DNA from 2 places in the Pseudomonas sp. 1152_12 genome. Region 1 is predicted to be linked to the other one. Evidence: predicted binding sites of a transcription regulator. Region 1 holds the regulator's gene; the other holds the start of a gene.
What was found. Region 1 encodes FliA, which starts transcription of late flagellar genes. Its sites were predicted from a motif close to CTAAAGTTTNNNNNNNNNNNGCCGNTAA; they were not measured.
Positions count from the first base shown of each region.

Region 2: motA (flagellar motor stator protein MotA) is a predicted target of FliA. The motif match lies at 3,295-3,322, and genes of this name have one in related genera.

Region 1 covers NZ_VXCW01000002.1:400,475-407,866, forward strand. The annotation lists gene FW764_RS04510 (cold shock domain-containing protein) at 82-282, shown strand; gene FW764_RS04515 (cold-shock protein) at 327-530, shown strand; partial or broken gene FW764_RS04520 (DUF6124 family protein) at 580-841, opposite strand; gene flhA (flagellar biosynthesis protein FlhA) at 1,253-3,367, shown strand; gene flhF (flagellar biosynthesis protein FlhF) at 3,379-4,695, shown strand; gene fleN (flagellar synthesis regulator FleN) at 4,801-5,634, shown strand; gene fliA (RNA polymerase sigma factor FliA) at 5,631-6,371, shown strand; gene FW764_RS04545 (chemotaxis response regulator CheY) at 6,540-6,914, shown strand; gene FW764_RS04550 (protein phosphatase CheZ) at 6,933-7,392, shown strand, end outside.
Region 2 covers NZ_VXCW01000004.1:192,864-200,255, forward strand. The annotation lists gene orn (oligoribonuclease) at 1-154, opposite strand, end outside; gene rsgA (small ribosomal subunit biogenesis GTPase RsgA) at 263-1,294, shown strand; gene motB (flagellar motor protein MotB) at 1,344-2,372, opposite strand; gene motA (flagellar motor stator protein MotA) at 2,376-3,227, opposite strand; gene FW764_RS08795 (HDOD domain-containing protein) at 3,394-4,929, shown strand; gene rhdA (thiosulfate sulfurtransferase) at 4,987-5,802, shown strand; gene asd (archaetidylserine decarboxylase) at 5,819-6,679, shown strand; gene serB (phosphoserine phosphatase SerB) at 6,743-7,392, opposite strand, start outside.

The DNA.
Region 1 (7,392 bases):
CAGTAGCCAGCGACGCCTTCCTGCGGTTCCATAACAGCACACACTGCGCACAAGTAGTTACGAGATGCAGAGGGAGCGGTGATGGAAGCGGTGACGGGCACAATCAAGTCGTATAGCCAAAAAACCGGGGAAGGCTGGATTGCACTCGACAGCGGCGAAGAGCCGGTACGTGTGGATTTCAGGAGTTCGGGAGCGCGTCGACTGAAAAACGGCCAGCGGGTGCAATTTGCGAGGATTCATCGACCCACGGGCATCTTTGCGTCCCACATCAAGATTATTTAGCGACGTACATGCGGCGTCTCGAACGCGAAGTCAGGAGAAGGGCAATGGCAACAGGCACAGTGAAGTGGTTTAACGCGGAAAAGGGCTTTGGTTTTATTACACCTGACGATGGGAGCCCGGATGTTTTCGTCCATTATTCGGCAATTACAACGGTTGGGTTCAAAACGTTGGAAGAGCAACAAAAGGTAGCGTTCGACACTACCCAGGGGCAAAAAGGGCCGCAGGCCGAGAATGTGAGGGCTCTATGATGATCGTACCCACGCTCGCGCGTGGGAACAATCAGTCCGCTGATCCAGCCTAGATTTTGCCCGGTGCAGGCTCGGCTGACGGCCCCCTGTCATCCAGCACTCGCTCAGCCAACAATCACCCCCACCTCAATCAACTGCGCAATGCCCAGCGCGGCTTCTCGCTGTGTTCGTTCCAGATCAAAAGCGAAATCGCAGCTCAGGGCGTGGGCGGACGCCAGGGTTTCGGAGAGGTTAACCAGCAGGTCTTCGGTGCTGATGTTGCCGATGACGGTGACGAGTACGGTGGGGGCGTTTTGTGTGGTTTTAGACATGGCGTCGCTCCGCGGAAAGAATAAGGGATCACCTTGACATTGCGAGCCGCGACGCCCGACCGCTGTGTACGGAGACTAGAGAGCGAGTTTCCTAGGGGGGGCAACCTTAAAGCCCTGTCGGAAATTTGCTCGATAGCAGCAGATGTATACCCATCTAAATGTGAGAGCTGGCTTGCCGGCAATGACTGGATCGCAGCTAGCCGATCAGGTGACTGGCACGCCGCAATCGCAGGCAAGCCAGCTTCCACAGTTGAATCGATTTACACCCAGTAGGCGCGGTCGCTTGTGCGGTCATCTGAGCCTCAAAGCAAAAGTTGGAAGGCTTCTTGCAATACCGCTTCCAGGACGCTCCCCAGCGTCAAAACTTTGCTTCAAGGAACACGAGGAATACCGGTGGTAGATCGCTCTCAAATGCTCAGCACGGCCCGTGGCACCCTGACTGACTTGTCGCGGGGCAACCTGGGCGTGCCGTTGTTGTTGCTGGTGATGCTGGCAATGATGATGTTGCCGATGCCGCCGTTCCTGCTCGACGTTTTCTTCACCTTCAACATTGCCCTGTCCGTCGTTGTGCTGCTGGTGTGCGTCTACGCCTTGCGGCCGCTGGATTTCGCGGTGTTCCCGACCATTCTACTGATCGCAACCCTGTTGCGTCTGGCGTTGAACGTGGCGTCTACGCGGGTGGTGATGCTGAACGGCCAGGACGGCCATGCCGCCGCCGGTAAGGTGATCCAGGCCTTTGGTGAGGTGGTGATCGGCGGTAACTACGTGGTCGGTATCGTGGTGTTCGCGATCCTGATGATCATCAACTTCGTGGTGGTGACCAAGGGCGCCGGGCGGATTTCCGAGGTGAGCGCGCGGTTTACCCTCGACGCCATGCCGGGCAAACAGATGGCAATCGACGCCGACCTCAACGCCGGCCTGATTGACCAGAACCAAGCCAAATCCCGTCGCCTGGAAGTGGCCCAGGAAGCCGAGTTCTACGGCTCCATGGACGGCGCGAGCAAATTCGTGCGCGGTGACGCCATCGCGGGCCTGTTGATTCTGTTCATCAACTTGATCGGCGGGATAGCCGTCGGCATCTTCCAGCACGGCATGACCTTCGGCGATGCGGGCAAGGTCTACGCCTTGCTGACCATCGGTGACGGTTTAGTGGCGCAATTGCCATCACTGTTGTTATCCACAGCGGCGGCCATCATGGTCACCCGTGCTTCGGGCTCCGAAGACATGGGCAAGCAGATCAGCCGCCAGATGTTTGCCTCGCCCAAGGCGCTGGCCGTGGCGGCAGGCATTATGGCGATCATGGGCATCGTGCCGGGCATGCCGCATGTGTCGTTCCTCAGCATGGCGGCCATGGCCGCGGGAGGGGCTTACCTGTTCTGGCGCAAGCAGAACTTGGTCAAGGTCAAGGCTCAACAGGAAATCGCCCGTCAACAGGAACTGCTGCCATCGCCGGCCCGCGCCCAGGAAACCAAGGAATTGGGCTGGGATGACGTGACCCCGATTGACATGATCGGCCTGGAAGTCGGCTACCGCCTGATTCCGCTGGTGGACCGCAACCAGGGCGGGCAATTGCTCGCGCGGATCAAGGGCGTGCGTAAGAAGCTGTCCCAGGACTTGGGCTTCCTGATGCCCACCGTGCATATCCGCGACAACCTCGACTTGGCGCCCAGCGCCTACCGCCTGACGCTGATGGGTGTGATCCTCGCCGAAGCCGAGATTTACCCCGACCGCGAACTGGCGATCAACCCTGGCCAGGTCTTCGGCACGCTCAACGGCATTACCGCCAAAGATCCGGCTTTTGGCCTGGAAGCGGTGTGGATCGAAGTCAGCCAGCGCAGCCAGGCACAATCACTGGGTTACACCGTGGTAGACGCCAGCACCGTGGTCGCCACGCACCTCAACCAGATTCTCTACAAACACTCCCACGAGCTGATCGGCCACGAGGAAGTCCAGCAATTGATGGGCTTGCTGGCCAAAGCCTCGCCAAAGTTGGCCGAAGAGCTGGTGCCGGGCGTGTTGTCGCTGTCGCAACTGCTCAAGGTGTTGCAGGCGCTACTCGCCGAACAGGTGCCGGTACGCGACATTCGCAGCATTGCCGAGGCCATCGCCAACAATGCCGCCAAGAGTCAAGATACTGCCGCGCTGGTGGCTGCGGTACGCGTCGGATTGTCCCGCGCAATCGTGCAAAGCATTGTAGGGGTTGAGTCTGAGCTGCCTGTGATCACCTTGGAACCCAGGTTGGAACAAATATTGCTCAATAGTATTCAGAAGGCAGGACAAGGCCAGGAAGAAGGCGTTCTGCTGGAGCCAAGCATGGCGGAAAAACTGCAGCGCTCGTTGATCGAAGCCGCGCAGCGCCAGGAAATGGCGGGCCACCCGGTGATTCTGCTGGTAGCAGGCCCGGTCCGCGCGATGTTGTCGCGGTTTGGGCGCTTGGCAGTGCCGAATTTGCACGTTTTGGCTTATCAGGAAATTCCTGACAACAAGCAAGTGACTATCGTCGCGACAGTAGGGCCCAATGGCTGAGGTAGTGGGTTATGCAAGTTAAGCGTTTTTTCGCCGCCGATATGCGTCAGGCCATGAAACTGGTACGTGATGAGCTGGGCGCCGATGCCGCGATTATCGGTAACCGTCGTATTGCCGGCGGTGTTGAGCTAACGGCTGCCCTGGATTACACGCCCTCGGCGCTGGCGCCGCGCGTGCCGAACATGGAACTCGAAGACGAGCTGCGTAAGACTGCCTCACGCATTGTCTCGGCCCAGGCTGAGCTGAGCATGCGTGGCGATAGCGATGCCTCCACCAATCGCCAGTTGTTCGCTGGCCTGCCACTGACCGCTGCCGAGCCGCTGGTTGAACCAACATTCAAAGAACCGCCGCGTCCTGCAGCGCCTGCCCCGGCTGCCGCAGTTGACCAGCGCGCGTTTGATTCAATGCGCTTTGAACTCAATGGCCTGCGTGAGCTGCTCGAAGTGCAGCTGGGTTCGTTGGCGTGGAACCAGTTGCAAGGCAGCAAGCCGCAACAGGCCAACCTGTGGCGTCGCCTGCAACGGATCGGCCTGTCCGGCCCGTTGTCCCGTGACTTGCTGGCGCTCACCGCCGAAGTCGAAGAACCTCGCCAAGCCTGGCGCATGCTGCTGGCGCACTTGGCACGCATGATCGTCACTCCGCAAATCGAACCCTTGGAAGAGGGCGGTGTGATTGCCATGGTCGGCCCTGCCGGCATGGGCAAGACCACCACCCTGGCCAAGCTGGCGGCGCGTTATGTGCTCAAGTACGGCGCGCAAAACATCGCGCTGGTGAGCATGGACAGCTACCGCATCGGCGCCCAGGAGCAGCTCAAGACCCTGGGGCGCATTCTCAATGTGCCGGTGACCCACGTCGATCCGGGCCAGTCTCTGGCCAACGCCCTCGACCCGCTGCTGCGCAAACGCGTGGTGTTGATTGACACTGCCGGCCTGCAAGCCAGCGACCCGGCGTTGCGCATGCAGCTCGAAAGCCTGGCCGGGCGTGGCATCAAGTCGAAAAATTACCTGGTGCTTGCAACCACCAGCCAGAAACAGGTTCTTACCGCTGCCTACCACAGCTACAAGCGTTGCGGCCTCGCCGGTTGCATCCTCACCAAACTCGACGAAACTGCGAGCTTGGGCGAAGTGCTGAGCCTGGCCATCAGTCATGAATTACCGGTTGCTTACCTGACCGACGGGCCGCGGATTCCGGATGATCTGCATCTGCCGCGCCGTCATCAGTTGGTCAGCCGTGCTGTCAGCGTGCAAATGCAAGAAGAGCCTAGCGAGGAAGCGATGGCCGATATGTTCGCCGACCTTTACCACCACCCGGAAAAGCGGGTGGGGTGAGGCAGGATGAACGCCGTGAAATGTACCTACATCGATGGTCTGCAAGCGATTCACGCGGCCAAGTCATGTAGCCTGCGTCTAAGCAAGACAAGGTAAAGAAATAAAATGGGCAGCATGCATCCCGTACAGGTGATCGCGGTGACCGGCGGCAAAGGTGGCGTCGGGAAAACTAACGTGTCAGTGAATTTGTCCCTGGCCCTGGCAGAGCTTGGCCGTCGTGTCATGCTGTTGGATGCTGACCTGGGCCTGGCGAACGTCGACGTTCTGCTGGGGCTGACACCCAAACATACCCTTGCTGATGTAATCGAAGGCCGCTGCGAGCTGCGCGATGTGCTGCTGCAGGGCCCCGGTGGCATTCGTATCGTGCCGGCCGCCTCGGGCACCCAGAGCATGGTGCACCTGAGCCCGGCGCAGCATGCCGGCCTGATCCAGGCGTTCAGTGATATTGGCGACAACCTCGACGTGCTGGTGATCGACACCGCCGCCGGGATTGGCGAGTCGGTGGTCAGCTTCGTCCGCGCAGCGCAGGAAGTATTGCTGGTGGTTTGCGATGAGCCCACTTCGATCACTGATGCCTACGCTCTGATCAAACTGCTTAACCGCGACTACGGCATGAATCGCTTCCGCGTGCTGGCCAACATGGCCCAAAGCCCGCAGGAGGGGCGAAACCTGTTCGCCAAGTTGACCAAAGTCACGGATCGCTTCCTCGATGTTGCCCTACAATACGTAGGTGCAGTTCCCTATGACGAGTGTGTACGCAAGGCTGTGCAAAAGCAGCGTGCAGTCTACGAAGCGTTCCCTCGTTCCAAATGCGCATTGGCGTTCAAGGCTATTGCCCAGAAGGTCGATACTTGGCCGTTGCCCGCAAACCCTAGGGGGCATCTGGAGTTTTTCGTCGAGCGATTGGTGCATCAGACGAGCGCAGGACCGGTGCTATGACAGCCAGCGGCTATAACCTTTACAAAAAGTCGGCACGTGACAGCCAGGGCGAGTTGATCGAGCGCTATGCGCCCTTGGTCAAGCGCATTGCCTACCATTTGTTGGCACGCCTGCCTGCCAGTGTGCAGGTCGAAGACCTGATTCAGGCCGGTATGATCGGTTTGCTTGAAGTCTCGACCAAATACGACGCGAGCAAAGGTGCGAGTTTTGAGACGTACGCGGGTATCCGTATCCGTGGTGCGATGCTCGATGAGGTGCGTAAAGGGGATTGGGCGCCGCGTTCGGTACACCGCAACACGCGCATGGTCAGTGACGCAATTCGCTCAATTGAAGCAAAAACCGGTCGTGACGCTAAAGATCATGAAGTTGCGGCCGAACTCCAATTGAGTCTCGACGATTACTACGGGATTTTGAACGATACCTTGGGCAGCCGCCTGTTCAGTTTCGACGACCTGTTGCAGGACGGCGAACACGAAGGGTTGCACGAGGACGGCGCGAGTGCTCATCTCGAGCCGTCGCGCGATCTGGAAGATGAACGTTTCCAGAGTGCGCTGGCGGAAGCGATAGCCAATTTGCCGGAGCGTGAGCGGTTGGTGTTGGCGCTGTACTACGACGAAGAGCTGAACCTCAAGGAAATCGGTGAGGTCCTGGGGGTCAGCGAATCGCGTGTCAGCCAGTTGCACAGCCAGTGCGCAGCCCGTTTACGGGGGCGATTGGGAGAGTGGCGCGCGCGCTGACAGGCAGTGTGGGGACACTGCAGACGCTACCGCGAACGCTTCAGGTTTTCGCGGGTTCGTACCGTGGTGCCCTGGGCAGTCCTTTTTGTGTAACGCCTGTTGATTGAAATGGCGCGTCCAAGTGCTGGGCGCGTTTAAGACTGCTTGGAGGTCGAATTGGACAAGAACATGAAAATCCTCATCGTTGATGACTTCTCAACGATGCGGCGGATCATAAAAAACCTGTTGCGTGACCTTGGGTTCACAAACACGGTTGAGGCGGATGACGGCATTACGGCGATTCCGATCCTCAACAGCGGGAGCATCGACTTTCTGGTAACTGACTGGAACATGCCGGGCATGACCGGTATCGACTTGTTGCGCCACGTGCGTGCCGACGAAAAATTGCGCAGCCTTCCCGTGTTGATGGTGACCGCCGAAGCCAAGCGTGAACAGATCATCGAAGCCGCCCAAGCTGGGGTAAACGGTTACGTGGTCAAGCCATTCACTGCACAGGCCTTGAAAGAGAAGATTGAAAAAATCTTCGAACGCATCGGTCATTGATGCTGCCACGGGGGAGCTATGGAGCATAAAGAATCATCGCAGGCGGATTTTGAGTCGACCCTGAAAAAGCATGCTCACCAGTTGGTCGAAAGCCTCGAAAAAGGGCAGTTCGGCGACGCCGTGCAGTTAATCCATGAGCTTAACCAGACCCGTGACCGCGGCCTGTACCAGGAAGTGGGCAAGCTCACACGCGAATTGCACAGTGCGATCGTCAATTTCCAGATTGACCCGCATATGCCCCAGGCCGAAGAGATTTCGCAGATCACCGATGCCACCGAACGCCTGTCGTACGTGGTCAGGCTGACTGAGGCGGCGGCTAACCGCACCATGGACCTGGTGGAAAACGCCACGCCGCTGGTCAATGGCATGGCCACTGAGGCGCAGGCTTTGAGCGTTGACTGGGGCCGCTTTATGCGTCGGGAAGTCGGGGCCGAAGAGTTTCGTGAATTGGCCCGTCGAGTCGAAGGTTTTCTGTCGC
Region 2 (7,392 bases), on a different contig from region 1:
CGTCGCTGTGGTGGATGGCGATCACCGGACCTTCCGCCAAGGTGTTGAGGTTGCTGTCGGTGACAATCGTCGCCATCTCGATGATGACATCGGTGTCGGGGTTCAGACCGGTCATTTCCAGATCGATCCAAATCAGGTTCTGTGGGTTTTGCATGGCTTGATTCTCTTGGCACCTTGGCGTAGCCGCACAGTTTAGCAGGCAGGGGCGTGCTAGACTCGCGACCGTTTTACCTAACCTCTGCATTATCGACACGGAACACCAATGGCCAAACGCCAGCTCAATCGTCGCCAAAACTGGCGCATCGAAAAGATTCAAGGTGAACGCGCCGCTCGCGCCGCCAAACGTGAATCCTCCGCCGTGGAAGCGCTCGAGGGCGGCGACCTGGGCCCCGAACAAACGGGCCTGGTGATCGCGCACTTTGGTGTACAGGTCGAAGTCGAGGCGCTGGAAGGCGAACTCGCAGGCTCTGTTTCCCGTTGCCACTTGCGCGCTAACCTGCCTGCGCTGGTAACCGGCGACAAGGTGGTATGGCGTGCCGGCAACCAGGGCATCGGCGTGATCGTCGCCCAACTGCCGCGCACCACCGAACTGCGCCGCCCTGACAGCCGTGGCCAGCTCAAGCCGGTGGCCGCCAACGTTGACATGATCGTGATCGTGTTTGCGCCGCTGCCCGAGCCGCACGCCAACCTGATCGACCGGTACCTGGTCGCGGCCGAGCATGCTGGCATTCGCCCGCTGTTGCTGCTGAACAAATTCGACCTGATCGACGAGCAAAACGCCCCGGCGCTCAACGCGTTGCTGGCGGTCTACCGCACCCTGGGTTACCCGGTGCTGGAAGTGTCGGCGCATCACGGCAATGGCATGGAACAGTTGCAACAGCAGCTGGACGGGCGCATCAGTGTGTTCGTCGGCCAGTCGGGCGTGGGCAAGTCGTCGCTGGTCAACAGCCTGCTACCGGAAGTCGACACCCGTGTCGGCCCGCTCTCGGAGCTGTCCGGCCAGGGCACCCACACCACCACCACCGCGCGGTTGTTCCACTTCCCCGGTGGCGGTGAACTGATCGACTCCCCAGGTATCCGCGAATTCGGCCTCGGCCACGTCAGCCGCAGCGATGTGGAAGCGGGCTTTATCGAGTTCAACGACCTGATCGGCACCTGCCGCTTCCGCGACTGCAAACATGACCGCGAGCCGGGCTGTGCATTGCTCAAGGCCCTGGAAGATGGCCGCGTGCAGCAGCAGCGGATGAACAGCTATCGGTCGATTATTGCGAGCTTGCCTGAGAGCAGTTACTAAACCGCACTTACAAAAAGGCCGCGATCATCGCGGCCTTTTTGCATGCGGATTACGACCCGGGTGCCGGCGCAGGCGCCGTCGGGTCTTTCACCCCACCATCATCAAACAGGTTCAGCTTCTGGCGCAGCTCATGCGCCGGCAACGGCTCCTGCCCTGGCGGAATGGCGTTCGGGTCGGCCGGCACCTCGCCTGGCGCGCCTTCGCCTTGGGTCGGTGCCGGCGGCGCTGCGCCTTGATCGCCTTCAATCGCTCGCTGGGCCTTTTTGGTCAGCACGACGATATCAATCCGACGGTTGATCGGGTTGAACGGATCTTTAGGATCAAACAGCTGCGAGGAGGCGAAACCCACCACACGTGCCACTTGCGAATCCGGATAGCTGCCCGCTACCAACGCACGGCGAGCAGCGTTGGCGCGGTTGGCCGAGAGTTCCCAGTTGCCGAAGTCGCCCTGGCCCGAATACGGCTTGGCGTCGGTGTGACCGCTGATGCTGATCCTGTTCGGCACGGCTTTGATGGTGTCAGCCATGGCCAGCAGGATATCTTCAAAGTACGGCTTCAAGCGCGCGCTACCGGAATCGAACATCGGCCGGTTGGCGTCGTCGGTGATCTGGATGCGCAAGCCTTCCGGGGTGATTTCGAAGGAAATCTGGTCCTTGAATTTCAGTAGCTGCGGGTTCTCTTCAACCTTGGTCTGCAGTTCCTGCAGTAACAACTCGAGGCGCTCTTTCTCGACCTGATCGGCCATGCTCTCGACGGTGTCGCGCTCAATCGGGATTTTTTCCTGCGGCGCTTCGGTCTTGACCTCGGGGTTGATGGTGCGCTCAGGCGCCAACTGGGGCGAGCCGCCCAGGTCGATCACAAACGGTGTACCGCTTTCCGAGAAGCCAATCGGGTCTTTGAAATAACCGGCGATGGCGATCTTCTGTTCGGGCGTGGCGGTCGACATCAGCCACAGCACCAGGAAGAACGCCATCATCGCCGTCGCAAAGTCGGCGAAGGCGATTTTCCAAGCACCACCATGGTGCCCCGCAGCGAAGCGCTTGACGCGCTTGATGATTATCGGCTGGTTGTTTTCCATGGTTTAGCGACCGCGAACCGCTTGTTCCAGCTCGGAAAAACTTGGGCGATGTTTCGGGTACAGCACCTTGCGCCCGAACTCCACCGCCAGCGATGGCGGCATACCGGACGCCGAAGCCACCAAACACGCCTTGATCGCTTCGTAGAGGTTGACCTCTTCCTTGGCATCGTGGGCCAGACAGGTGGCGAGTGGACCGAAGAAGCCATAGGCCGCGAGAATACCGAAGAAGGTACCGACGAGGGCCGCACCCACGTGCATACCAATAGCCTTTTGGTCGCCTTCGCCCAGGGACGCCATGGTCACGACAATACCGAGTACCGCCGCGACGATACCAAAACCGGGCATGGCGTCGGCAACGCCGGTCACGGCATGCGAAGGGTGCTCCAACTCTTCTTTAAGACTGAAAAGCTCCATGTCGAACAAGCCTTCCAGCTCGTGAGGCGCCATGTTGCCGGAGGACATGATGCGCAGGTAATCACAGATGTAGGCGGTCATGCGCTCATCTTTGAGCACGGCCGGGTACTTGGCGAAAATCGGGCTGGCGGCGGCGTCTTCGATGTCGCCTTCGATAGCCATCATGCCTTCGCGGCGGCTCTTGTTGAGGATCTCGAAGATCAGCCCCAGCACTTCCAGGTAGAAGGTGTGGGAAAAACGCGAACTGAACATGCCCAGCGACTTCTTGATCACGTGCATGGTCATGTAGCCGGGGTTCGCCTGCAGGAACGCACCCAGTGCCGCACCACCAATAATCATCACCTCGAAAGGCTGAATCAGCGCGGCAATTTTACCGTGAGACAGGACGTACCCGCCGAGCACGCTTGCGAAGACGACGATGATGCCGATAATTTTAGCCATAGGGAATTGGTACTTGCGCCGTCGGGTTCATGGACATATTGGGTGCAGCCGAAAACTCTTGTTCTACTTATCGGCAAAACTGCGCCAGACTATAGCCCGTTAAGGCGAAAAGCCAATTCAGCCCGTTCCGGGCGTGTTGAATGCAAGTGATGATCGCGCCCCAATCATGGCAATTGAAACGACAGTCCCAAGTACCAAACCCACCACCCTCGCTGCTTGGATCAAGCGCCTGGACGACGTGCTGCTGCCCGTTCCCCAGACCAGTCACGAGCGTGTGTGCAAAGCCATTCGCGATAGCCGCAGTTCGTTGCGAGATATTGCCGAGCTGATGCAACACAGCCCCGCGCTGGTGCTCAGCGTGATGCGTGAAGCCAATAGCCAGGCCCACGGCAGCCTGTCGGGGCCGGCGGAAAACCTCGAAGTAGCGCTCAACCGCCTGGGCCTTAAACGTGCCGAGGAGTTGTTGGCGCGCCTGCCCTCAGTGCCGGAAAAAGACATTCCCGTGGCCTTGCGCCAACTGCTGCTGGTGAGCCAACACGCCTCCCAGCAAGCCAACGGTTTGTTCGCCAGCCGCCTCGCGCGCCTTTGGCAAGACATTCACTGGGGCAGCCTACTGTTTCTGTCGCCGCTGTGGCCGATGGCCGTTGCGTACCCCAAGCTTCTGGAAGAATGGGAACTGCGCGTTATCCACAAAGGCCAATCGGCACGCAAGGTTGAGCAGGAACTGTTCGGTGTGCGGCTGTTGGAGTTGTGCCTCGGTTTGACCGAAACCTGGCACCTGCCGATCTGGGTCTCCCAGGGCTACAACCTGCTGTTGAGCGAGCAGCGCCTGCTGGTGAAGGCGCTGCGCATCGCCCGTGAAGACGACGCGCTGCGCCACCAGCAATTGCTCGACGCCGAACCTAACCTGCGCCGCTGGTTGAACCAGCCGGCGAACACTGTGCTGCTGGCTAATGGCCTGGCGATGTCGGCCCAAGAGTCCTGGACTTGCCCGCACACCGAGCGCTGGCAATACCTGACCGCGCTGTACCTGCAAGACCCCTTGAGCGATGTGCAGCAACAGGCTCACCAGCAAGCAGTGACCAGCGCGCGCACGACGCTGATGCCTGACCTCTGGCACCCCGCGTTGTCGCTGATCTGGCCGTGGCACGTACACAAAATCCATCGCGGCCTGTTGCCAGCAGCACCGCCCACTGCCGAAGCACTGGCGGTATGGCGCAAACGCTGCACCGAGTTGCTGGTAGAACCAAGCCGTTTTGCCAATGCCATGCACCTGACCACCTGCGCCAGGGAAGCCTTGGTCGCCAGCGGCATGCAACGGGTGTTGTTGTTTATGGCGGACCGCGCCTTGAGCACCCTGCGCGTGCATCAAGCCGACGGCTTGCCCAAAGACGCCGCCAACCTGAGCCTGGATGTGGTCAACAGCACGCTGCTGCAGCGTCTGCTGGAAAAGTCTGCCCAAGTACGCCTCACGCCGGACAATCACGCGCAGTTCTCGGCTTTACTGCCGCCGATCCTGCGCCGTCTGTTCAACGGTGAACACCTGTTGCTGCGCTCCCTGAGCTGCAACGGCAAAGTGGTGATGCTGATGATCGCCGACCAGGGCGGCGGGCCGTTCTCGGAAACCACCGTGCAGGCCTTCGGCAAAACCGCTCAATGCATCGAGAAAGCGCTGCACAGCTTTACCAACCGCAGCGCTTGATGCTTGCGCTACAATCGCCCTCTTTTATCACCAACATTTGTGCCCAGGAGACCTCACATGCCTGACTTCTCTGGCTTGCCGCTGGTGATCGAATCCAGCGACCTGCTCGGTCAACTGGATGCCGAACACCTGATTTTGGTGGACCTCACCAGTGCCGCCCGCTACGCCGAAGGGCATATCCCCGGCGCGCATTTCGTTGACCCCAAGCGTACCCAGCTGGGCCAGGCGCCAGCCCCCGGCTTACTGCCCCACAAGGCCGACCTGGAAAAACTCTTCGGCGAACTCGGGCACACTCCGGACGCGACCTACGTGGTCTACGACGACGAAGGCGGCGGCTGGGCCGGGCGTTTCATCTGGCTGCTTGACGTGATCGGCCACCAGAAATACCACTACCTGGACGGCGGCCTGCTGGCCTGGCTGGAAGGTAAACATCCGCTGTCTACCGAGGTGCCTGCCCCCGTCGGCGGCCCGGTCAGCCTGACGTTGCATGACAACCCCACCGCCACACGCGAGTACTTGCAAAGCCGACTCGGCGCCGCCGACCTGGGTATCTGGGACGCACGCGGCCCGATGGAATATTCCGGCGAGAAGGTTCTCGCGGCCAAGGGTGGTCACATCCCTGGCGCCGTGAATTTCGAATGGACCGCCGGCATGGACAAGGCGCGCAGCCTGCGCATCCGCCGCGACATGCCGCAGATCCTCGAAGACCTCGGGCTGACCAAAGATAAAGAAATCATCACCCACTGCCAGACTCACCACCGCTCTGGCTTCACCTACCTGGTGGCCAAGGCGCTCGGTTATCCGCGAGTCAAAGGTTATGCCGGTTCCTGGGGCGAATGGGGTAACCACCCCGACACCCCCGTTGAGATTTAAGGTTTAAGGACAGTTCATGAAAAAGCAGTTGTTTATCCTCAGCCAGTACTTGCTGCCGCACCACTTGCTCTCGCGTCTGGCCGGCTGCATTGCCGAGTGCCGCGTACGCTGGTTCAAGAATGCCTTCACCGCCTGGTTCGCCAAGCGCTACCAAGTGGATATGTCCCAAGCCCTGGTTGAAGACCTGAGCGCCTATGAGCATTTCAACGCCTTCTTCACCCGCGCCTTGAAAGACGGTGCACGCCCGCTGGATCAAACCCCAGGCGCGGTGTTGAGCCCAGCCGACGGTGCCGTCAGCCAGCTCGGCCCAATCGAACACGGCCGCGTGTTTCAGGCCAAGGGCCACAGTTTTAGCGTGCTGGAATTGTTGGGCGGCGATGCGGCGCTGGCTGCCCCGTTTATGGGCGGCGATTTCGCCACCATCTACCTGTCGCCAAAGGACTACCACCGCGTGCACATGCCTTTGGCTGGCACGCTGCGTGAAATGGTCTACGTGCCGGGTCGGATTTTCTCGGTCAACCAGACCACCGCCGAAAACGTGCCTGAGCTGTTTGCCCGTAACGAGCGCGTTGTTTGCCTGTTCGACACCGAACGCGGCCCCATGGCCGTGGTGTTAGTGGGTGCGATGATCGTCGCGTCGATTGAAACCGTATGGGCCGGCCTGGTGACGCCGCCAAAACGCGAGCTGAAAACCTTCCGCTACGACGAAGCCGCACGCGCACCGATTCACTTGGAGAAAGGTGCGGAACTGGGCCGCTTCAAGCTGGGATCGACGGCGATTGTGCTGTTCGGGCCGGGTCAGGTTAAGTGGGCTGAAGAACTGCTGGCGGGTACGCCGGTGCAGATGGGCCAAGGCATCGCATCGCCTAAAGCCTGATTCGAGGCTGATATAAATCAACTGTGGGAGCTGAGCTCCCACAGTTTTACCGCGCTTCTACCGTTACAACTGACCGTCGCGGTCACGAAATCCCAGCAGGTACAACACGCCATCCAACCCCAGAGTCGAAATCGCCTGCTTGGCTGACTGCTTGACCAGCGGCTTGGCGCGGAAAGCCACACCCAACCCGGCAATCGCCAACATCGGCAAGTCATTCGCGCCGTCGCCGACCGCAATGGTCTGCTCCAGACGCAATCCTTCCTTATGGGCAAGTTCCTTCAGCAAGTCCGCCTTGCGTTGCGCGTCGACAATCGGCTCCACCGCCACGCCGGTCACCTTGCCATCCACCACTTCCAGTTCGTTGGCGAACACGTAGTCGATACCCAGCTTGGCCTGCAACTGCTTGGCAAAGTAGGTGAATCCACCCGAAAGAATTGCGGTTTTGTAGCCCAGGCGCTTGAGTTCGGCGAACAGGGTTTCGGCACCTTCGGTCAGGCGCAGCGAGGCACCGATAGAGTCCAGCACGCTCACATCCAAGCCTTTGAGCAAAGCCAGGCGTTCCTTGAAACTGGCACGAAAATCCAGCTCACCGGCCATGGCGCGCTCGGTGATTTCAGACACCTGCTCGCCCACTCCGGCGGCCTTGGCCAATTCGTCGATGACCTCGGCTTCAATCAGCGTGGAGTCCATGTCGAACACTGCCAGGCGGCGGT